DNA from 3 places in the Bacillus sp. NPDC093026 genome. Region 1 is predicted to be linked to each of the others. Evidence: predicted binding sites of a transcription regulator. Region 1 holds the regulator's gene; each other region holds the start of a gene.

The links. Region 1 encodes Rex, which represses fermentation and respiration genes when NADH is low (regulators of the CRP and FNR family bind a similar motif). Its sites were predicted from a motif close to TTGTGAAATATTTCACAA; they were not measured.
Positions count from the first base shown of each region.
Region 2: ACIQCE_RS13835 (L-lactate dehydrogenase) is a predicted target of Rex. The motif match lies at 1,620-1,637, and genes of this name have one in related genera.
Region 3: ACIQCE_RS05630 (cytochrome ubiquinol oxidase subunit I) is a predicted target of Rex. The motif match lies at 5,716-5,733, and genes of this name have one in related genera.

Region 1 is NZ_JBIVPN010000008.1:2,757-11,035, reverse strand. It holds gene groL (chaperonin GroEL) at 1-561, opposite strand, end outside; gene groES (co-chaperone GroES) at 615-899, opposite strand; gene ACIQCE_RS14350 (CPBP family intramembrane glutamic endopeptidase) at 1,127-1,858, shown strand; gene ACIQCE_RS14345 (YdiK family protein) at 1,855-2,046, shown strand; gene tatC (twin-arginine translocase subunit TatC) at 2,389-3,147, opposite strand; gene ACIQCE_RS14335 (twin-arginine translocase TatA/TatE family subunit) at 3,155-3,334, opposite strand; gene ACIQCE_RS14330 (redox-sensing transcriptional repressor Rex) at 3,362-4,015, opposite strand; gene moaC (cyclic pyranopterin monophosphate synthase MoaC) at 4,031-4,522, opposite strand; gene ACIQCE_RS14320 (ABC-F family ATP-binding cassette domain-containing protein) at 4,661-6,583, shown strand; gene tsaD (tRNA (adenosine(37)-N6)-threonylcarbamoyltransferase complex transferase subunit TsaD) at 6,854-7,882, opposite strand; gene rimI (ribosomal protein S18-alanine N-acetyltransferase) at 7,875-8,279, opposite strand, start outside.
Region 2 is NZ_JBIVPN010000007.1:58,668-66,946, forward strand. It holds gene ACIQCE_RS13830 (L-lactate permease) at 1-589, opposite strand, end outside; gene ACIQCE_RS13835 (L-lactate dehydrogenase) at 633-1,580, opposite strand; gene ACIQCE_RS13840 (alpha/beta fold hydrolase) at 2,297-3,064, opposite strand; gene ACIQCE_RS13845 (glycine betaine ABC transporter substrate-binding protein) at 3,165-4,046, opposite strand; gene opuAB (glycine/proline betaine ABC transporter permease subunit OpuAB) at 4,046-4,891, opposite strand; gene opuAA (glycine/proline betaine ABC transporter ATP-binding protein OpuAA) at 4,902-6,167, opposite strand; gene ACIQCE_RS13860 (toxic anion resistance protein) at 6,569-7,663, opposite strand; gene ACIQCE_RS13865 (YceG family protein) at 7,678-8,279, opposite strand, start outside.
Region 3 is NZ_JBIVPN010000002.1:142,349-150,627, forward strand. It holds gene ACIQCE_RS05595 (YwqI/YxiC family protein) at 1-30, shown strand, start outside; gene ACIQCE_RS05600 (YwqH-like family protein) at 306-731, shown strand; gene ACIQCE_RS05605 (VOC family protein) at 1,389-1,757, shown strand; gene ribD (bifunctional diaminohydroxyphosphoribosylaminopyrimidine deaminase/5-amino-6-(5-phosphoribosylamino)uracil reductase RibD) at 2,102-3,193, opposite strand; gene ACIQCE_RS05615 (GTP cyclohydrolase II) at 3,180-3,941, opposite strand; gene ACIQCE_RS05620 (VOC family protein) at 3,898-4,812, opposite strand; gene ACIQCE_RS05625 (winged helix-turn-helix transcriptional regulator) at 4,991-5,323, shown strand; gene ACIQCE_RS05630 (cytochrome ubiquinol oxidase subunit I) at 5,813-7,228, shown strand; gene cydB (cytochrome d ubiquinol oxidase subunit II) at 7,215-8,231, shown strand; gene cydD (thiol reductant ABC exporter subunit CydD) at 8,231-8,279, shown strand, end outside.

The DNA of each region.
Region 1 (8,279 bases):
CACTTCAAGCTCAGTTGTGAATCCTTTTGATTCTTCGATAGTGATGACACCATCATTACCTACACGTTCCATTGCTTCAGCGATCAAACTACCTACTTCTTCATCTGCTGCAGAAATTGCTGCAACCTGTGCAATGGATTCTTTGCCTTCGATTGGTTTAGAAATTTCATGTAGACCTTCAAGTGCAACTTTCACCGCTTCTTCGATTCCTTTACGCACACCAACAGGGTTTGCACCAGCTGTCACGTTTTTCAAGCCTTCACGAATCATCGCTTGAGCTAGAACTGTTGCAGTTGTTGTACCATCACCCGCTACGTCGTTTGTCTTGCTTGCCACTTCAGCTACAAGTTTTGCACCCATGTTTTCGAATGGATCATCTAATTCGATCTCTTTCGCAATGGTTACACCGTCATTTGTGATCAGTGGTGAACCAAACTTTTTCTCAAGAACCACGTTACGGCCTTTAGGTCCTAAAGTTACTTTCACAGCATCTGCAAGTGCATCAACACCACGTAACATCGCACGACGTGCTTCTTCACTGAACTTAATATCTTTTGCCATAATAACGATACCTCCTCAGTCTTTTTAAACATGTATCTCGATTTTTTATATGATTAACCAATAACAGCTAAAATGTCGCTTTCGCGAATGATTAAATATTCTTTTCCATCATATTTCACTTCAGTACCTGCATATTTTGAGAAGATAATGCGGTCGCCTGTATTGACTTCTAACGCAACGCGCTCTCCATTTTCAAGTACACGTCCTGAACCTGCTGCAACAATTTTACCTTCTTGTGGTTTTTCTTTTGCAGAATCCGGTAAAACAATACCACTAGCGGTTTTTTCCTCAGATTCAACGAGTTCAATGATTACGCGATCGCCTAATGGCTTTAACATAAGAAACAACCTCCTCAATTTTTCATATGTAGTTTTTAGCACTCATCAACAACGAGTGCTAACACATTTATTATAATAAAGAATGTCGTCAGCAATTTCAAGTAAAAACCTCTAAAAAATTTTACGCTTTTACGATCTTTTTGAATGAAGGCTTCTTTCCTTTTCAACGAATAAGAAGACTTGTGTTACAATAAATCTAGTTCTTTTAGTAAAGGAGTTTTCGTTACTTGAAAAAACAATATTGGTACATCATCTTAACTTATATAGTGGTGCTCTTCTCTGTGTTTCCTTATGTACTGGTCATGAAATGGTTAGGGTTCATTCAAACACCTATGACACAAGAACAGTACTCACAATTGACAGGGATGTGGACAATCATCAGCTTTTGTATTGGACTGATCATCATATTGCTCATTCTTCGGACATTGCCAAAAACTTCGCTTCGTAACGAAGCACCCGTTTCGATTGGCTCTGCCATTGCATGGATCATCGGAGGTTTCTTTCTCTCCATCTTAGCGCAATTTGTTGCAAGTTTTATTGAACAATATGCTTTTGGCATTGACCGAGAGTCAGAAAATACACAAGCCATTTTATCCATTATGGATGCAGTTCCTCTGCTTGTCATCATCATCGCAATGATCGGACCCATTTTAGAGGAAATTATTTTTAGAAAAATCATTTTTGGTGTGATTTATGAAAAGACGAATTTCTTCATCGGTGCTCTCGTCAGTTCAGTGATTTTCGCTGCTGTGCACAATGATTTTGCTCATATCTTGCTCTATTCAGCGATGGGCTTTACCTTTGCATTCTTATATGCGAAAACAAAACGGATTATTGTTCCGATTGGAGCTCATATGCTAATGAACTCGCTCGTCATTGTGCAGGTTGAGCCAATGAAAAAAATGATTGAAGAACAATCTCAAACAATGCAAATGATTATTGGAGGCTTTTTCTCATGATAAACCCTATCGTATGGGGCATCATTTATTTTGCCGTTGGTGTGGCTTTCACCTATATGGCCATTCAAAACCCAGGAAATATGTGGTCATTCTACAGCATACTGCTAATGGTGTTTGCCGCTTATAATATCAATATCGCGTTAAAAATGTTTGCCTTCTCTGTGAAACTGAAAAAACAACAAAAATAAAGCAAAACCATTTTCCGCTGCTTGGAAAATGGTTTTTTAATTTGAAGCATATGAATCCTTAGAACACATAAAAATTAAACATCTCTTGTGAACAAGATGAACCCATTGGTATTGCCACTCGAAATCCCACTGATAGCAAGATGAATTGGCTCGCCTTTACCGGAGGGGATGAAACGATGCATTCAACCTTTTAACAAGGCAATGCAAAAAGATTCGGGTGGAAAGCTTTGAAGTGGTTACAACCAAGATGCGAAATGTTGTTCCCCCATCAATCAGCCGATGATCAAATTCTTTCTAAATCGAAAAAGCATCGTGATCACATGACCGGATCAAGATGCTTTTTTAAGAAACATGTTCATTTTCTTTCTCCTCTTTTTGCTGCATTTTGCGATAGGTCACTCTTGAAATGACAATACTCACTTCATATAAAACAAGCATTGGCAAAGTAACCATAAGATGAGAAACAAGCTCTGGCGGTGTAATCAGTGCGGCAATGACAAGGAGAACAAAATAGGCATACTTCCGTATTTTCGATAAAAACATCGGTGTCATGATGCCAAGTCTTGTGAGGAACATTAAAACAACCGGCATCTGAAACAAAAGACCAAATGGAAGTGTCAACTGCATCAGAAATGTAAAATACTCATGAATTCCAATCACTTGCTCCACATGTAAATCATTTGACATCTGCATCATAAAATCGACGACAAATGGAAACAAAATAAAATAAGAGAAAGCCACACCGCCCAAAAATAAAAGCAGCGCAATCGGAATGTATGCGAGCGTCACTTTTCTTTCTTTTTCATATAAGCCTGGACTCACAAAAGCCCAAAGCTGATATAAAATAACAGGACACGTCAAAACCAATGCAATGACGAATGCAAACTGCATAAACACGTATAGCGGATCAGTGAGCTTAAACGCATTAAGTGTCAGCGATGCGGCTTCATCGGTATTTTGTAAATACACAATCACCGGTTTTGCGAGGAAAAAGCCTGCCACCATAAAGATGACAAAAAACAAAGCAATGATCACTAAGCGCTTTCGCAGTTCCACAATATGCTCCATAAGCGGCATATTTTTAACATTCATGAAGCTCATCCTATTCTTACTGATCTTCTTTTTTCTTTTTTTCTTCCTGATCATCAGTTAAGCCTTTTGTGGCATTTTTGAATTCACGTAATGTATCTCCAGCTGCTCTTCCTAATTCAGGAAGCTTTTTCGGCCCAAAAATAATGAGCGCAACAATCGCAATTAGAACCAAACTCCCAGGACCGATCGGACCCATTTGCTCCACCCCCTTTACCCCTTTTCGTTAGTCTTCCTGCGACACAGAGTAATGCTTTAAGAAATACACAAGTGACTGAAGTTCAACCGCCAAATCTATATGATGAATTCGAATGTGTTCCGGCACATTCAATCGAGCCGGCGTAAAGTTAAGGATTCCTTTAATGCCTAAAGGAATCAAACGATCTGTAATGGATTGAGCTGCAACAGCAGGTACTGTTAAAATCGCAACAGGTATATCCCCTACTTCTTGAACATGCTCCTCAAGCTTATCCAAATCATAGACAGGCACGCCGCCTATCTCACTTCCTATTTTACTCTCATTGACGTCAAAAGCCATTGAAATTTTTGTGTTATTGTTTTTGATGAAATTATAGTGTAAAAATGCTGTTCCTAAATTCCCGACACCGATGAGCATCACGTTGGTCATCTCATCTTGATCAAGGGTTTTTCTAAAGAACGTCAGCAGGTAATCGACATTGTAGCCATACCCTTTTTTACCAAGTGCACCAAAGTAAGAAAAATCCCGGCGAATCGTTGCAGAATCCACTTTGACTGCATCACTAAGCTCTGCCGATGATACCCTTTGTTTTCCTGATGCATGCAGATTTTTTAAAAAACGGTAGTAAAGCGGCAAACGTTTTGCTGTCGCTTGTGGAATTTTTGACTGGTCTATATTCATATAAGATCCTCCATCTTAAATATCAGATGCTCTGTGAAAATCACCATGTTTCCCGCCTGTCTTTTCGACGAGATAGGTAGGTCCGATGATCATGCCCTTATCAATGGCTTTGCACATGTCGTAAACGGTCAGTGCACATACTGAAGCGGAAGTGAGCGCTTCCATCTCCACACCCGTACTTCCTTTTGTTTTGACCTGTACATGAATGTTGAGAATATGCGCATTTCCATCTTCCTCCCAATCAAAGGAGATATCCACGCCCTTTAGTGCAAGAGGATGACACATTGGAATGATGCTATATGTTTGCTTTGCTGCCATAATCCCAGCTACTTGAGCAACAGACAGCACATCCCCTTTTCCAATTTCACAACGCTCTATTTTATGAAAAACTTCTTTTATCATACGAACACTTGAAGTAGCAACCGCAGTTCTCACTGTAGACGCTTTGTCACTAATGTCAACCATCTTCGCTCTTCCTTGTTCGTTAAAGTGGCTAAATTGACTCATCTTTCAACGCTCCCTCACTCAAATCATACACTATTTTTTCCTATCTGTCTTTCATTTGACTATAGTGATCGAATGTAAGATTTGCCGGTTTTCTGCTGATAAGCTACACTAAACATATTATAGCAGAGGTGAAGTTACATGATGATTCTACAAGTGAATCAGCTATCGAAATCGTTTGGAGCTGATACCGTTTTAACAAATATAAAATTGGAAGTCAAAGCAAGAGATCGAATTGCCATTGTAGGTCGTAACGGTGCTGGAAAATCCACCCTTTTGAAAATAATTGCCGGACAAATGTCTTATGAACAAGGTGAGATAATCAAATCTAAAGACCTATCTATCGGATATTTAGCTCAGCATACAGACGTGACGTCTACACGTACGCTAAAAGATGAATTACTATCGGTCTTTGACCATTTAAAAGAAATGGAACTAGAGATGAGAGCCATTGAAGAGAAAATGGCTTCTTCCACAGGTTCAGAACTAAACTCACTCATGAAAACCTATGACAGACTACAGCAGGAGTTTAAAGATAAAGGCGGGTATCAATATGAAGCAGATGTCCGCTCCATTCTTCACGGACTAGGCTTTAGTCAGTTTGAAGATGATACAACGGTACAATCCTTAAGCGGTGGCCAGAAAACGCGCCTCGCGCTTGGAAAGCTTTTATTAATGAAACCAGAACTATTAATATTGGACGAACCGACAAACCATTTAGATATTGATACCTTATCATGGCTGGAGCAGTATTTGCAAAATTATACAGGTGCAATTCTCATCGTTTCCCATGACCGCTATTTCTTAGACAAAGTTGTGAAACATGTTTATGAAATATCAAGAACTGCGATGAAAAAGTTTGCTGGTAACTACAGTAAATATCTTGAACTGAAAGCAGAACAGCTAGAACGTGACTTGAAGCTGTATGAAAAGCAGCAGGAAGAAATCGCAAAGCTACAAGATTTCGTTGATCGCAACCTTGCAAGAGCCTCCACCACAAAGCGAGCTCAAAGCAGACGTAAGCAGTTGGAACGAATGGATCGTATAGATAAACCTTTAGGTGATGAAAAATCTGCAAACTTCCATTTTGATATTACGAGACAAAGTGGCAATGATGTGTTGAAAGTGTGTGACCTAGAAATTAGTTATAATGAGAAGACACCTCTCCTTTCTTCCCTTTCTTTTCAAATTAAGCGCGAGGAAAGTGTGGCACTGATTGGTCCTAATGGCATCGGGAAATCGACGCTCTTAAAAACCTTAACGAATACATTAAAACCTGTAAAAGGTGAAATCAACTTCGGATCTCATGTGAGTATCGGTTACTATGATCAAGAACAAGCCAAACTGACATCCACAAAGAAAGTGCTAAATGAGCTTTGGGATGATTACCCACATATGAATGAAAAAGATATCCGTACATGTCTAGGGAACTTCCTATTTTCTGGTGATGACGTCTTAAAGCCTGTTCACGCTTTAAGCGGTGGAGAAAAAGCCCGATTAGCCTTAGCTAAGCTGATGCTACAAAAAGCCAATTTCCTGATTCTCGATGAACCAACCAACCATCTAGACTTAGATAGTAAAGAAATTTTAGAAAATGCCCTCATTGATTATCCAGGAACAATTTTATTTGTATCGCATGACCGTTATTTTATCAATCGGCTGGCAACAAAAGTACTCGAACTTTCGCCAAATGAGACGAAAGAATACCTCGGCGACTATGACTATTACCTTGAAAAGAAAAACGAACAATTAGCGCTTGATGCACTCGAGAAAAAGGAATCTGTCAAAAAGCAAACAACAGCACCAGTTGGAACAACAAAACTTACTTATGCGGAAGAAAAAGAATTGAAGAAGAAAGAAAGGCAAAAACAGCGCAGAATTGAAGAAATGGAAGAGCGGATCGCCGTCATAGAAAACCAGCTCGGTGACAATGAGCAGCAATTATGTGATCCTACTATTTTCCAAGATCATGAGAAAGTCCAAGCCATCCAAACAGAAAATGATGCGCTCAATCATGAACTTGAATCACTCCTTACCGAGTGGGAAGAGCTATCAGAATCTTAAAGAGTACCTCATTGGTGCTCTTTTTTCTTTTATTGATATTTTGTTATCCACAATTATATCCACAACAAGTTGATGATTATTCTTCAATACTTGGGACTTATCCACTTTATCCACAGAGTTTTAATCACATATCCACAAAAACAATAACATTTATACACATTCTCTTCACTTTCACATAAATTTTTCTAATAATTGTGGATATATTATAGCATTTGCATATGAAAAAAAGCTTTTATCTCAACAAAAAACTCCTGTATATTCACAGGAGTTTCATTCATATGATACAAGCGGTAATCCGGGCTGCCCGTTCATCGCCATATCGCCTCGTATTCCTTTTTCAAAAGCGATTGTACCAGCTGCAGCAATCATAGCAGCATTATCTGTACAAAGAGCCAAAGGCGGAATGGTTAAATTCACATTGGGTTGATCTGCAAATGCTAAGGTTAAGGCTTCTCTTAGTCCTTTATTGGCAGCCACTCCTCCAGCTAGAACAACCTGTTTGACTCCATATGCTTTAGCCGCCTTTAATGTCTTCCCTACAAGTACGTCAATGACACTCTCTTGAAAACTTGCCGCTACATCTTCTGGTGCAATGATCTCACCCTTTTGGGATGCATTGTGTAATGTGTTGATGACTGCTGACTTTAAACCACTAAAGCTAAAATGATACGATCCTTCTTCCAGCCATGCGCGAGGAAGTTTGATGCTCGGTTCTCCCTCATGTGCTAAACGATCAATATGTGGCCCCCCCGGATATGGAAGATCCATCGTACGAGCCACTTTGTCATAAGCTTCTCCAGCCGCATCATCTAGTGTTTCTCCGATAACCTCAAAAGACCCGTGCTCTTTCATCAAGACAAGCTCAGTATGACCTCCAGAGACAACAAGGGCTAGACATGGAAACATGAATTCACCTACCAGATGATTCGCATAAATATGCCCAGCAATATGATGAACACCAACGAGAGGAATTTGATGCGCAAAGCTTAATGCCTTTGCCGCATTTATACCGATCAGAAGAGCACCTACTAAACCTGGTCCTTCTGTCACTGCAATTGCATCTAAATCCTGAAAGCTCATTTTGGCCTGAGCCATGACTTCTTCTAATACGATGGTGACTTGTTCCACATGATGCCTTGAAGCGATTTCTGGTACAACGCCACCAAATCGTTTATGACTTTCAATTTGGGACGCCACAACATTTGCCACAATTTCTTTGCCATTTTTCACAATGGACGCAGCTGTTTCATCACAACTTGTTTCTATACCTAGTATGAATAGATCTTTTTGTTCACTCATTTACATTCACCCACATGACTAATGCATCTTCACCATTATCTGTATAATAGTTCTTTCGAACAGAGATTGGTCTGAATCCAAGTTTTTCATAGAGAGATTGTGCTGGTGAATTCGAAACCCTCACTTCTAATGAAAGATGATTTGTCTTTTTTTCTTTGCAAAATTCCATCACATACCGAAGCAATGCTTCTCCATAACCTTTTCCTCTATGCTCAGGAAGAATTGCAATATTGGTAATCTGTGCATCATCAAGCACAATCCATACCCCGCAATAACCGACAGGCTGATTCTCTTCCTCAATGAGGAAATAATGGCTATATTGATTATGGAGAATTTCATATACAAAAGATTCCTTCTTCCAAGGGGCCGTAAACGAATGCACTTCAATCGTATACAC
Region 2 (8,279 bases), on a different contig from region 1:
TCGTATACACGAGGGTTTGAGATAAAGAAAGCGGCGTCATATTCCCCATTTGTGCACCTGTAATGACTGGGATTCCAACTGCTCCAAATGCACCAGATGCAGCATTTGCAATTAAGCAGAGCATCGCTGCTTTCAGCGGTTTAAAGCCAAGTTCAGTTAACAAGGCGGCACTGATAGCAATTGGAACGCCAAACCCAGCCGCACCTTCTAAAAATGCGTTAAAACTAAAACCAATGAATAAGAGCTGAAGACGCTGATCTTGAGAAATTCCTGCTATACTAGAACGAATGACATCAAACTTCCCAGATCGCACAGCAATTTTATACAGCCATACGGCCATGATCACAATATATCCAATCGGCCAGAGCCCGTTAGAGATACCTAGCAACACAGCGGAAAATGCCTTTTCGATTGGCATATGAAAAAAGAAAACCGCTGTTACAAAACTGACGATCAAGGTAAAACAAGCGGATAACACGCCTTTTAACTTAAAAACGGTTAATGCGAGTAAAAAAAATAAAATCGGAAGCATTGCCACCAATGCACTTACGAACTCATTACCAAATGGATCATATATTTGCTGCCACATTTTGATTCATCCTTTTCTACTCAAATTGGTTTCAATTCATTGATTAAAAGTGCGGAGCCAATATCTCTTTTAAAACATGAACACTGCGTGTGAACTGCTCTTTTTCAGTGTCATTCAATGCAAGCTCCATCACTTTTGTTGCACCATTGCGGTTCACAAAGGCAGGTACACCAATGTATACATCTTCTGCACCGTACTCCCCGTCTAAATATGTGCTGACTGTCAGGATACTATTTTCATTGTGCAAGATGGCTTTTGTGATACGTGCCAGACTCATCGCTACACCGTAGTAGGTCGCACCCTTTTTCTCAATGATTTGATAGGCAGCATGGCGGACATTTTCCATGATGTCCTCTAAATCTTCTTGCTTGTATTGATCATTTCTCTTCAATAATTCTGTAATGGGCACACTTCCAATATTCGCATGACTCCAAACGGCAAGCTCTGTATCTCCGTGTTCTCCAATGATGTATGCATGCACATTGTGAGCGGCTGCTTCAAAGTACTCACTCAGCATATATCTCAATCTTGCTGTATCAAGCGTTGTTCCACTTCCAATTACTCGCTCTTTTGGAAGACCACTGAATTTCCAAGTCGCATAAGTCAAAATATCTACTGGATTTGTAGCGACTAAGAAAATCCCATCAAATCCGCTTTTCATCACATTTTCTACAATGCCTTTGAAAATGTTTAAATTCTTTTCTACAAGATCAAGTCTTGTTTCACCGGGCTTTTGGTTCGCTCCAGCACAGATACAAACAATATCTGCATCCTGACAATCCTCATAATTCCCATACCACGTATTCACAGGATGCGGGGCAAAAGCTTTACCATGATTCAAATCCATGACGTCTCCCATTGCTTTATCCTGATTGAGATCAATGACAACCAATTCATCTGTGATCGCTTGATTTATTAAAGTAAAGGCATAACTGCTGCCGACGAAACCTGCTCCAATAAGTGCTACTTTGTTGACTTTTTCGTTTGTCATGTTTCCACATCCTCCTGAGTAAAAACTCGGTTGTTATTTTTGTGAAATACTTCACATTCATATTGTGCAATACTTCACAAACTTTTTCAAGAGAGTTGCTCAAAATAAATATGTTGCGAATTTGTGAACACTCCTTATTATGGTTTCAATCAGCATTCTCCATACATTCAGAAGAATTTAGTAAGTTCCCCGATTGATGATGATCTCATGACAAATAAATACAAACCAAACGAGCACACAAAGGATAGAACTCTATCAGAACACCCGATGTTGGATGACACAAATGACCGCTTCAACAGCAATCTGCTTTGTGATGCCCATTCAATCAGTAACGAAGCAAGTATCGAAATAACGAAAACCGTCGCTGCTAATCCTGTGAAGATGAGGTAGTGAGAAAAACGCACTTGCAATATAGATGCCAATTATCTCGGCGATTGGATTTATATTTTGTCAGCATACATGCCAGTCTATTCACGACCGTATCAGTAATTTGCCGTCTTCTAGAAAGACAGGAATACAGCGTGCCCTTGGTACAATGAGTGACCCTAATACAAAGCCTAGATAAACGTTTTCGCAGTATGATTTTCTCCTAAGCCGCCGAGCGGTCAAGCATCAATCGCCACAAAGATAATCACACCCAAGACCAACAATATTTAGAAATGGTAAAAGACAAGAAGTTAGTCAAGGATGCTCATATAATGCAATGCCGCTCTAGGTTACCCGTTTATATCCTTCAATTCCTTCGGCAAATCACGCCCCTCCACAAAGCAAGTGACCATTTCGGTAAAAAGTTCTATCTTTTCAAAGGGAAATGTGTGCCCAATGTTTGGAATGATGACTCCTGTGGCTCTAGGGTGTGCGTTTGTTAATTGTTTCGCTGATCGTTGCATGATGCCTCTTTCTTTTTCTCCCACTGTGACGAGAATACGTGCCTTCGCTTGTTGGAAGGTCTTCGGGAGCTTGTAATGAAGATTTTCTTGAAACATCGTTTGAAGGGTTTCCTTTAACAAATGTTTAGAATCATTTACATAGTGATTCACTGCATTGCTTGGAATTCCTAGTTTCTCAGCTTGAAGCTGAATAAACCAATCCTTTTTTAGTAGCGGGTACGTAAGAGGTAAAATGGGTTTGACGAGTAGGTAGAGCCATGGTAATGGGATGACAAGGGCACTATTGATCACTGCAATATCCACTAAATCCGGCTTCCTAGATAAAATGTCAACGACGATCTGTGCACCAAGCGAGAAGCCAACTAGCATAATCACTCGGCCATGCGCCTGTTGCTCGATCCAAGAGATAATTTCATAGGCACTTTCCCTCATCGAAAAAGGCTGTACATTTGCTCTTGTCCCATGACCTATTAAATCAGGCGTGTAGCACTCGTACGCTTCATTCAATTTCTCGACCTGATTCTTCCACATCCAGCTACTAACCCCTCCGCCATGCAAGAACATCATCATTGGTTTACGATCTATCGACAACACATCCACCATCCTTATATATAAGAAAAAAGCAGCCGCTTTTGAGCAGACTGCTTTTTTCCATATGCTCCCTTCTATTATAAAGGAGTCATGATATAGTTGGCTATTTTTTCAAATCTTCTATTGAATTCACATTCTTCATATAAGTCGGAACAACCAGACCCATTCGAAGACCCTTCATGCTTGTACCGAGGTCATCATATTTGCCTTTAAACTTAGCTGCATACGCTTTATGCGTATTCGGCAGCCATGCGGATAATGACGCATCTGCACTTCCGGTTGCAATTGCTGTCCACATCGGACCTGCTTCAACCTGAGTCAAAGTTACTTTAAAACCAAGTTCACGAAGTACTTCAGCCGCTACATTGGTACTTGCAATCTCACTATCCCACGCTACATAGGCTAGATTGATTTTTTCACCATTTGACTTTTTCACGCCTTTTGTCCATTTAGCGACTTGATCTTTATGCTTTTTCACATATTTGATGGCCGCATCCTTTGGTTTGACACCATCTTGGATGTCAATCATCACTTCACCCATATCATCCTGAGACCATTTAAACTGACTGAGCATTTTAGCCGCATCCGGATGATCGTTCGCAAATCCTTTACGTGAGATGGTATGAATTTCTTCCTCTTCACCGTATGATTTCTTCGGATCATCTAAATATTTCAAATCAAAGCGGGAAAACATCCAGTGAGGATTCCAGCCAGTGATAATAATTGGCTTTTTACGGTCGTAAGATTTCTTCAATGTCGCTGTCATTGCCGCACTTGACGCAGAAACAATCGTCCAATCCTCTAGGTTATAATCTTTTTTCGCTTGGTCCGTCAGTGTCATAATTCCTGAACCTGGATCAATCCCAATAATGGTTTTATTAACCTGCTGTGCAGCACTTGCATTTGAGTCTGTTTGTGCTCCACAAGCGGCTAGTAAAAAGACAAGCAGGGCGGTTATCCCAATGTAGATGAACTTTTTCCACATTAAGCATTCCCCCTGTTTTTTTTCACTTTTATGTTTTGTGTAATACGATCAAGTGTAATTGCAACAATAACAATGGCGATCCCAGCTTCAAAACCAATACCTGTTTTCAGTTGCGTCACCGCACTGTATACTTCTGAACCAAGTCCTGGCGCACCAACCATTGCGGCAATTACAACCATTGATAGGGCAAGCATGATACTTTGATTAATCCCAGCTAGAATGGTTTTTGTTGCAAGTGGAAGCTGGACTTTGAATAAACGCTGGAATGTTGTTGAACCAAACGCTTCTGTCGCTTCAATTAAATCTGCCGGTACTTGTTTAATCCCGAGAATCGTCATACGAATTGTTGGCGGCATGGAGAAAATAACAGATGCCACAACTCCAGGAACGACCCCAATGTTAAAGAAGAAGATCGCCGGTAATAGATAGACGAACGCTGGCATTGTCTGCATTAAATCTAAAATTGGTGTCACAATTTTACGCACTGTTTCTTGCTGAGAAGCCCAGATTCCAATTGGAACTCCAATCACAATCGAAATAATAACGGCTGTCACAACGAGTGCGAGCGTTTGAAGCATTGGCTGCCAGTATCCTAAATAGTCGATCAGTAAAAACCCAATAAGTGTAAAAAGAGCAACTCCTCTTGTACTGATCCACCATGCAAGCCCTGCAAAAATCAATGTTAAAATAATAGATGGAATGACACCAAGCACTGAAACAATACCGTTAACAGTTCCTGCTAAACCATTTGTAATACCATCAAAAAAACCACCAAAGGTTAATGTTAACCAGTCAACAAATTGATCGATATAATCCGCAAACGGTATTCTAGGTAAATCACTCATACTAAACATTTTATTCTACCTCCTGTGCAGAAGGCTCTTGTGCTTTGACTTCCTCTTGGTTGTCGGACATGTTGATATACTCATCATTACCTGATAAAGCACCAATCAATGCACCTCTTACCACAATACCCTTCATTCTGTTTTTCTCGTCTACAACAGCAATTGGAATATTGGTCGCATCAGATACAGCATCGAAAATCTCTGTCAAATACGTAGACTCCAATACCGTTGTGAATTCTTTATCAAGAACTGTTTCAAGCGACATACCCTCTTCTGCCGCTTTTTTTGCTGCTCGTGCAGAAATAACACCTAATAAATGCTTTTTCTTGTCTACGGCATAAATAGATGAAATCCCAAGATTCTTCATCAGCATCAAGGCAACACGTGCCCCTTTGTCGATTTGAACTGTTTCTGCACGTTTCATAATATGACCAGCGGTTAATACTTTAGAAAGGTCAACATCTTCAACGAAACGCTCTACATATTCGTTAGAAGGATTCATAAGGATCTCTTCTGGTGTACCAATTTGAACGATATTTCCGTCCTTCATGAGAACAATGCGATCGCCGATACGAAGCGCTTCATCTAAATCATGGGTGATGAAAACAATCGTTTTTCCTACAGATGTATGAAGATCTAGCAATTCATCCTGCATGTCTTTACGAATTAATGGATCGAGTGCGCTGAATGCTTCATCCATTAATAAAATATCAGGGTCATTTGCAAGTGCACGTGCCAATCCAACACGCTGCTGCATACCACCACTTAATTGATTAGGATACTGATCTTCAAAGCCTTCAAGTCCAACGAGCTTTAAAGATTCAAGCGCTTTTTGCCGACGCTTTTCTTTGTCCACACCTTGCAATTCAAGTCCGTATTCAGTGTTTTCTAGAATTGTACGATGCGGGAACAATGCAAAGTTTTGGAAGACCATACTGATCTTCTTCCGTCTGACTTCACGCAATTGATCCTTTGACATATTTGTTATCATATCCCCATCAATATAAATTTCGCCGGAGGTTGGTTCGATTAACCTATTTAGCATCCGCACAAGTGTGGACTTTCCGCTCCCTGATAGCCCCATGATGACAAATATCTCTCCGTCATATACATCAAAATTTGCTCGATTGACACCAACTGTTGCGCCGGTCTCTTTTAGGATTTCTCTTTTTGTCTTCCCTTGTTCAAGCATTTGAGATGCTTTTTTCGCATTTTTACCGAAAATTTTAGATACATTATTTATCTTGATCTTGATGTTTTTCTCTTCAGAATTCATTTTTTCCCTCCAAATTAGCATCTTTATAACCGTAACATAATCGTCATGATGCGAACAATCTTTAGAATTCGCTTATTTCAGCACAATATGTATGAATTCCATTTTGATGACAGGTGATTAGAGATCATACGCCGTTTTACTCTTAATTCCTATAGATTGCTTCAAAAACTACATATTTTACGGGGTATTTTCTCTTATCAGTCAATATTTTATCTAACATTTCTTATTGTGCTAAAAAACAAGTCGAATGCTTTCGACACTGGACTTTCACATTCATGAATGAAACCATTCCCTGAACAAGATTTACCCGAAAATGGTCACATAAAAACCTATTTCACTCAAATTTTAATGATTTCAACAAATAAGCTGTCTGCAACTATAGTTACAGACAGCTTATGTTCTTAGGACTCTAGTGCAGCACGCTTAATGCGATCTTGAAGTTCAAGGATCCGTTTTGTGCCTTCTTCTCTTAATCGTTTGTTTTCATCTTCGATCTGTTTTGTTTCTTTCATTCCTTGTACAATTGTATTAAAAGATGATTCAATGGTCTCAATGTCGATACTTGGACGACCAGATAATTTGGCAATCTCAACACTTTGACTCGAGATATTTTCAGCATTTCTTTTGAGCATTTCATTCGTTCTTCTGTCTAGCTCACTCATAGAATCAGCCACAAGCTTTTGTCTTTTAGCTGTGACAGCTTGAATAATTCCATTTTTGAAAATTGGAATGGTAATAATAAAGGCTGAGTTGATCTTCCCGATCAATTTTGTATTACCACGCTGTAGCAATCGAATTTGTGGTGCCGTTTGAAGGGCCACCATCCGAGCCATATCAAGGTCATACACACGTTCTTCAAGCGCTTGAATGCCGTTACGGAGCGTATCAAGTTCCATTTGTGCCAGTTGATTCCCACTAGCAGCCTTTTCCTCATAAGACGGAAGCAATTGCTTTAATTCCTCGATCTTCATTTGACCGGCCACCACATACTTTTCAAGCTCCAAATAGTATTGAATGTTACGCTCATACATCTCTTCAAGAGTCACCGTGGACTTGGTCATTTCGTCCTTATATTTACTGATTTCTACATTAATTTTTTCAATTTCTGCACCAAGTGTTTGATATTTACTGAAAATCTTTTCGATCATGCTGCCGCCACGCTTAAAGATTTTTGACAATAAGCCTCCTTTTGGTTCGTCAAAATCATTTTTATCAAAGCGATCCATAATTTTCCCCAGTTGTGTGAGCATTGCGCCCGAATCTGTTACACTCGTTGAACGCATCATAGATAGAATACGATCAGAGAATTTTGAGATTTCTACAGCTGGCTGTTTTCCGTATTCAAGAAGCTCTAGCTGATTTTTGACATCAATTTGCTTCGCAATATTTTGCACCTCTGGTTCGTTGCGAAGCTGAATACGAATGTCATCCGCTTTCTCAATACTAATTTCTTCTTTATCAATTGAAATGATGTCATTTCCGTTTGTATTTGTCATAAGCTATGATCTCCTTATCGGTTTTTAATGGATTGAAATAATTTTCTGACGATGGACGGCTCCTTAAACTCCTGATTCATGACCATTTCATCTAGCCAATGAGTATCAAATAATTGGTCATCTATAAAACGTTCGATACACTGATATCCCGCTGGATGATACACAAAAAGATCTACACCCATTTCATTTAGAAAGATCAATGTAGCCGCATCAGAACGAGTCAGCTCTCCATTATATTCGGTATGGTATAAAATCACCTTCGGAACGGTTTGTGCATAATCAAATGTTTGAATGAGTTCAATGATATCTTGGCTTACATGCAAGATTTGCTTAAAAAGATAAATTTGAACATCTAATACGGTTTCATTTCCTTCTCGTAAAAGCTTCGGATGTTTACATATTCGAGAAATCGCCTCAGCGATTGCGCGTTGTGTGCCTTCATATAAGTGAGAAAACTGCCAGACATTACTTCTTATTAATAATTCAGGATCAATCTCTCCAGCAGAAGATAGCGCATGCTGATAATGAAATTGATAATTCGACGTTACCTCTTTTGTGAAAGGAAAATGACGGATTGTCTTTGTCTCCTTCCACTCCATTAATGTGTGGATACGAT
Region 3 (8,279 bases), on a different contig from region 1:
GAACAAGACGAAGCGATTGCTGCAAAATAAAGCAGGACACATTATTCGTTTTTGATATGAAGTGAAATGATAAATATAGACCTAAAGACTTATATAAGATTCGTGATTTATGGCTTTGATTTATTCCTTTTTCCTTCCAAAAATCTCGTTAAAAGGACACTTTTTCCTATTTGAGACTAAGTCTTTTCGCCTTATACTATAACAGGAAGCGAACGATAGAAATCAATAGAAAAAGTAGGTGCGCTTGCTAGATTCAATTGTTTCTTACGGAGTGTTTCGTAAGATGTCCAATAGAGGTGGATGACATGAATTTATCCGAGATGCTTCATCATTTGCATATGGGGATTGAAAACAAACGTGCGGAATTTGACGAAATGATCTCTCGGCTAAAGACAGCAAAAAGCAATATTCGTACAGAACAAGGTCTTGCACAGTCAGACATAACGGAAATTGAGAAGCCTGCTCTTGATTCGTCATGGAAGGGTAAAAGGGGAGCAGACTTTCATTGCCTTCGGAAAGAGGCCTTCAGTGCCATGCATCACATTGTGAACAATGAGTATGAACAATACATCACTGAAATTGACCAAAAAATCATGCACTTTGAATTGAAGAAAATGGAGCTTGCTGTCGCAAGTAACTTTGCGGGTAGAGCCCAGGATGTCATGGAAAAGGGCGAAGATTTTGCAATGGATGTAAAACAATTGATTGAACGGGGCTGGAAAGCTCTTTAATGAAATAAATGGGCAGCCGTCTATAGTGGACGGTTGTTTTTTCATGTTTCTCATCTTTTGTCACATCTAGCGCCGCCAATACTATCTCCATTACATGAAGCGTCGTGTGCATGATGGTGCATTGTTTGATCTGTACATGATGAAAATGATTCTGATCAGAAAAGGAAATTCTTCATTTGGTCTTAGGAATGATCTGATTAAAAGGATGAACAACAAGAGAATACAGCCGATAAAAAAGATAGTAAACATGTGATCTCTCCGCATAATTGCTTCTATACATGTGATACGATTAAAAAGAATAGAAGTTCCGATCACTTCTTCATAAAAGTATGGTTAAGTCTGTTATCATCACACATACAGAAAGAGAAGGATAATTTATAAATGATAAGGAAAAATATTTTTTTAGCTGTCGGCATTACACCGAATTCGCATTACACCGAGTCTTTCACCAGAAAGCTTTGGCAGGCTGGTAGAGGGGAATTCTTAGATTTTAGATCATAAATGTTCCACATGAAACATTTTACGACAAGTTTCACTATAACGAATCAATCAATCGACAATCACATACAGTGGTCTTGATCTGGATAGGTTTCAAATGTGATCATAAAAAGAGAATATAGTTTTTATGGTATTGAGAAAAGAAAGGAAGAGAGGATTATGTCAAATTTTTTTGGAATCGACCATGTTCAATTAGCTGCCCCAAAAGGTAGTGAAGAGAAAGCACGTTTGTTTTATGGCGAAATTTTAGGAATGGAAGAAATACCTAAGCCTAGTAATCTAGCTAAACGTGGAGGTGTCTGGTTTCAATGCGGCAATCATCAGCTTCACATTGGCATTCAGGATCAATTTCAAGCTGCAAAGAAAGCCCATCCGGCTTTTCTTGTAAAGAGTCTATCGGAATTAAAAGAGACATTAGTGAAACATCAAATTAGTATAAGAGAAGATGAGCCATTGGAAGGAGCGATCCGGTTCTACGTAGAAGATCCATTTGGAAATCGAATTGAATTCTTGCAGAGAATAGAATAGTAGACCGACATAAAAGGGGAAAATTAGACAATTTAGCTATTATCATTATTTTTATCATGGACTCTGTTCAATTATTACAACCTTTAATAATAATTATCGTTCATATGTTGTTGCAAATGACAGGCTCGTCGTACCTCCCATCGATGCAAGCATTTACTAAGGAACGGTTTGAAGAAAAAGATGGAAGTTGTGTTTTTCTTTCAAATCAACTCCCCTTTTACATCAAATACGTTTTTTACTAAATCAGAAACAGAAAATAATAAATGATTAATCCCTTTGATCGACAATTTTTTTCCCCATTTAAATAAAAGAGCTTGTAGACAAAATCTACAAGCTTTTGTTGTTCATTGATAAACGGGATAACCTGTTATTTTGATATCTTTCCCCAATTGTTCAATGGTGAGCTGATCAAGTTCAATCGCATCACTCATCAGGCTTATGCCTTCGCCTCCGAAAAAGGAAGGGGATTGTTGTCCCCCGATGAGTTTAGGTGCCATGTAGATGACAAGTTTATCAACGAGCTGCTGCTCTAAAAATGAAGCATTGACTTGTCCGCCGCCCTCAATCATCAGTGAGGAGATGTTCTTTTCTCCAAGCACCTGCAGTACGTCCTGTAAAAGCACTCGATGCTCTCCACCTGTCATAAAGACCTTTACGCCAGTAGCTTCTAGTGCTGCTCGTTTCTTCTCATCAGCTCGCTTCGTTGTAAAAATCCATGTAGGGGCAAGCTGATCGGTAACGACCTTTGCCGTTGGCGGTGTGGAGAGTGTAGAGTCTAAAATGACCCGTATCGGATGATGGCCATTTGGAATCCGAGCGGTTAAAGATGGATCATCATGAATAACGGTATTGGCACCGACCAAAATCGCATCATTGATACTGCGTATGTGGTGAGCGTCATAACGTGAAGCCTCTGATGTAATCCATTTGCTGTCAGAAGTAGCCGATGCAATTTTCCCATCTAGTGTGATGCCCGCTTTTAACGTCACGAAAGGCGTTTTCTTCGTAATAAAGTGATTAAACACTTCATTCATAAGGATGGATTCCTGCTCACATACACCTGTGATGACTTGAATGCCTGCCTCTTGTAAAATAGCGATTCCGCGACCAGCTACAAGTGGATTAGGGTCGAGTGCCGCAACCACAACAGTTTTGACACCGGCTTTTACAAGTGCTTCAGCACAAGGACCTGTGCGCCCATGGTGTGAACAAGGCTCTAGTGTCACATAAATCGTTGCCCCTTTTGCTTTTTCTCCAGCCATTCTAAGTGCATGAATTTCAGCGTGGGGTTCGCCGGCTTTCATATGAGCACCGACGCCCACAATCTCATTATTTCGCACAATCACAGCCCCGACAAGCGGATTCGGTGATGTCTGTCCTCTCATCGCCTGTGCATTTTCAAGGGCCAGCTTCATATATCGCTCATGATGTGGCAATTGTACGCACCTCTTGATCCGCTTTTATGTGACCTGAGCGGTTAATTTTTGTTTGCAAGTATTTTTCATTGAATTCTGAGACATCCCCCCAAAGCGGGATACGTCCAGAAAGTGAGAGGCCTGCATGACTGATGGCATCTGTTTTTTTCGGATTATTTGTAATGAGTCTCACTGGTTTTGTGCGCAATGTTTGAAGGACGGCGATCGCTTCTTCATATTGACGTGTATCATCCTCAAAGCCCAGCGCTTCATTTGCTTCCACTGTGTCATAACCATTTTCTTGAAGAATATAAGCCATGGCTTTGCTGAAAAGACCAATGCCGCGACCTTCATGGTTGGCTAAATAAAATAATGCACCAGCGCCATTTTCCTCAATCATGCGCATTGATTGTTTCAATTGGAACCCACAATCGCAACGTTTGCTCCCAAAAATATCGCCAGTATGGCAGATGGAGTGCATGCGAATGAATGCTTCGTCGGCATTTTCGAAATCTCCATATACAAGGACGCTAGATTGCTGGTGATCTGCAAGCTGTCGAGAAGAGAGGCTTTCAATGAGAGCTTCATCTGACAAAGCTTCTTTTCCCTCGTCCTTTAACCAAGAATACCATTTGAACATAACTGTTCTGCCGTCCAAGTTGATTGGCAGTTGAATAGGTCCAGTGATATATATATAACCATCATCTTGTTGTACTCGTTTGATTTTATCTTTTAAAATGGCTGTTTTCAGATCTGTCTGTTTGTCCATGTTCTGCACCTTCTTTTTTGTCTATTTCTTCAATCTGTAAACGAACGCGAATGCCAAATGGATCAACAAATTCGTTACTTTTTTCTATCGTTTCTACGTGAATGCCTGCTTCTGTCAGACGCTCTACGACGGATTGTCTGTCTGTTTCTTGTGGAAAAATGAGCGTATAGCTTCTAATTCCTGAAAAACTTGGATTAATGGCTCCTTTTCTTCCGCCTCCCCATGCATTAAAGGCAAGGTGGTGATGATACACACCATATGCGATAAATAGACTCGCTGGCGGAGCCATTCGGATATAAAAACCGAGCGTGTCCACATAAAATGAATTGGCTTCCTCTGGATTGAGATGGAAGTGCAAATGTCCCATGACTGTGCCAGCGGGGAGTCCTTCCCATGTGGAATCGGCTGCTTCTTGCATGAGACCATCTCCATCAAGCGGTGCATTTCCGCCACCTTTCAGTTCTCCATTTTCGCCTACCCAAATATCCTTAGGGCGGTCAGCATATATTTCAACACCAATGCCGTCAGGGTCACTTAAATAAATGGCTTCACTGAAATAGTGATCGCTTGCTCCAATTAAAGGATAGCCTTTTTTGATCACATGTGCCAGCCATGTGCCTAGGTTTTTTCTGGCAGGTAATAAAATAGCAAAATGATAAAGCCCTGGCTCATGATCAGGCTTTTTCTTCAAATGCACGTCTTCTTTTAGGAGGAGAATAGGTTCCTTTGCATTGTTTCCAAGTGTGATAGTTGAATCTGTTTGTTCTAATAACGTGAATCCTAAAATGTCTGTATAAAAAGGCAAGGAACGCTCAAAGTTGGAAACATGTAATTCTGTTAAACCTAATGTTAACTCCTCAATCATATTCAAGCTCGCTCATCTCCCTCATGTGATATGCATTGGCATGTTTAAATGTTTTTAAATAGCTATTGTAAATTTATACCTTGTTACTTTTAGTAACTAAACTATATAATAGTTAGTGACTTATTTCAAGTAATTAATTGTGTTATAATGAAAAAAAGTGGAGAAAAGCAGGAGGGAGTAAGAAATGCTTCAAGTAGACAGATGCCCAATTACAGATGCTATGGAGATTCTAGGGAAGAAATGGGTGATTCTGATCATCAATCAGCTTCTAACAGGACCCAAACGGTTTTGCCAGTTGGAAAACGAAATGAAAATTAGCGGACGACTATTATCCGAAAGGCTGAAGGATTTAGAAGCTGAAGGACTCGTTGAGAAAAAAGTATACCCAGTCATTCCGGTGCGGATTGAGTATGAATTAACGGAGCAAGGAAAGAAAGTTGAACCTGTCATCCGAGAAATGTATTCATGGTCTGTGGAGAGGCAAAAGAGCAGAAAAGGCGAACACTTGCCTTCTTAATCAATTTCGATCAGTATGACTGATCGAAATTTTTTTGTGCGATGTTCCAACATTCTAAATCAATTTTTCCATGAATTATGATTGGACAGATTGCTTAAAAACAATGTGCGTATCAAATCATCAGCGAAATACAGACATCTTTGCCGCTTTGGATGCAAAGGTTTAATTTTCAGCGTGTAGACAGAACATCGCACTGTTTTTTTCGGTTCATTCCATTCTGTCACATATTTTTGACAAAGTAGTCAAATAACTGACACAATACCATCCAATTTTTAGGTAAAATTTACTTTATTTTTGAATCGTATGGGTGTAAAGTACAGGTATAAATAACTAACCGAATGAAAAACAAGAGTAAAATTTCACTAGGAGCACCATTTCAGATGCACTCTTATTTGTGAAACATTGAACAAACAGTGAACTTATTGTGAAATGGTGAACATAGTGATTCCGAATCATTCGGCATATGAAAGTAAGGGAGGATGTAAAGCTGTGAGTGAGTTGTTTTTAGCAAGATTTCAATTTGCCTCAACGACATTATTTCATTTTATTTTTGTTCCTATATCTATAGGGTTGGTCTTTATCGTTGCATTGATGCAGACCCTCTATGTTGTAAAGAAAAAAGACATTTATAAAAAAATGGCGAAATTCTGGGGACACCTTTTCTTGATCAACTTTGCAGTAGGTGTGGTCACAGGGATACTGCAAGAATTTCAATTTGGAATGAACTGGTCTGATTACTCACGGTTTGTCGGTGATGTATTTGGTGCACCGCTTGCTATTGAGGCACTACTAGCCTTCTTTCTAGAGTCTACATTTATTGGGCTTTGGATTTTTGGTTGGGATCGTTTGCCGAAGAAAATTCATTTATTGTGCATTTGGCTTGTTTCCCTTGGTACGATCTTTTCAGCGTTTTGGATTTTATTAGCTAACTCATTTATGCAGGAGCCGGTCGGATTTGTCATTAAAAATGGCCGTGCAGAAATGAATGACTTTGGGGCACTTGTCACCAATCCGCAGCTCTGGGTAGAATTTCCGCACGTACTGTTCGGTGCACTTGCTACAGGCGCCTTCTTTATTGCGGGTGTTAGTGCGTATAAAATGATCAAAAAACAAGAAGTAGCCTTTTTCAAAAAATCATTCCAGCTTGCAATGGTTCTTGCTTTAATTTCTGGCTTAGGTGTTGCGTTCTCTGGACATGATCAAGCAAAGCATTTGATGAAATCACAGCCGATGAAGATGGCAGCAAGTGAAGCCCTTTGGAAGGATAGCGGGGATCCAGCTGCATGGACACTATTTGCCAATATTGACACAGATAAGAAAGAAAACTCTGGAGAAATCAATATTCCTTTTGCGTTAAGTTATCTGGCTTATCAGAAATTCAGTGGAGATGTTCCAGGAATGCTGTCACTTCAAAAGGAATATGAAGCAAAGTATGGTCCAGGAGATTATATTCCACCAGTGAAAACGACGTTTTGGAGCTTTAGAATCATGGTAGGTTCAGGTATGCTCATGATTTTTGCCAGTATGTTTGGATTGTACTTGAGTTTTAGAAAGAAACTTGAATCAAACAAATGGTATTTACGTTTCATGGTTTGGATGATAGCTTTCCCATTTATTGCGAATGCAGCAGGCTGGATTATGACGGAAATTGGGCGTCAGCCGTGGACTGTTTTCGGCATGATGACAACGGCACAATCAATCTCGCCAAACGTTTCATATGGCATGCTTCTCTTCTCAGTCATTAGCTTTACGACTATTTATCTGATTCTTGCAATTGTGCTGGCGTACTTGTTTGTTCGTGAAATTAAAAAAGGTGCACATTCTGAAGATGACAAACATCTAAAGGATGAAACGGACCTATCTACAGATCCATTTGATGGAGGCGCATATCATGGCATATCTTAATGAGATTTGGTTTATGCTTGTCGCAGTGTTGTTTGTTGGGTTTTTCTTTTTAGAAGGATTTGATTTCGGTGTAGGTATGTCCATGCAGCTACTTGGTCAAAACGCACATGAGCGCCGTATTTTAATCAATACCATCGGACCATTTTGGGATGCAAATGAGGTCTGGCTCATTACAGCAGGCGGGGCGATTTTCGCTGCATTTCCTCACTGGTATGCCACGATGTTTAGTGGGTACTATATTCCGTTTACCGTTCTTTTGTTAGCACTCATAGGGCGAGGGGTCGCCTTTGAGTTTCGAGGAAAGGTTGAGAAAGCCTCTTGGACCAAAACTTGGGACTGGGTGATCTTCTTTGGTAGCCTGCTTCCGCCATTTTTACTAGGTGTTTTATTTACAAGCATTTTACGCGGAATGCCGATTGATCAAAGCATGAATATGTACGCTGGTTTTACAGACTTTGTGAATCTCTATTCGTTGATTGGCGGCGTGACGGTCACAGTCCTATGCCTCCTGCACGGATTGATTTTCGTTACGCTTCGAACAGAAGGGGATTTAAAACAGCGTGCAAGAAGGCTCGGTCAGCGTGTATTGCTGATTGCACTGCCACTCCTCGTCTTATTTGTCGGTGTGTCGATCATGGAAACCGATATTTATACAGTGCGCCCGATCATCACCATTCCTTTAACTGTGCTGATTGTGGTCTGTTATGTAGCCGCATTTGCGTTCATGAAAAAAGAGCGTGATGGATGGACATTCTTGTTCACAGGATCAGGCATCATGGTCACAGTAACGATGCTCTTTGCCGCATTGTTCCCGCGCGTGATGATTAGTTCAATCGATCATGCGTTTGACCTAACGATTCAAAACGCTGCATCAGGTTCTTATTCACTGACGGTGATGACGATTGTGACCATTTCTTTGCTGCCTTTTGTGCTTGGGTATCAAATATGGAGCTATTACGTCTTCCGTAAGCGTGTAAGCGGTAAGGAGCCAATGACGTACTAATGGATAAACGTTTGCTTCAATTAAAAGGAATGAGAGGGCTACTTGCCC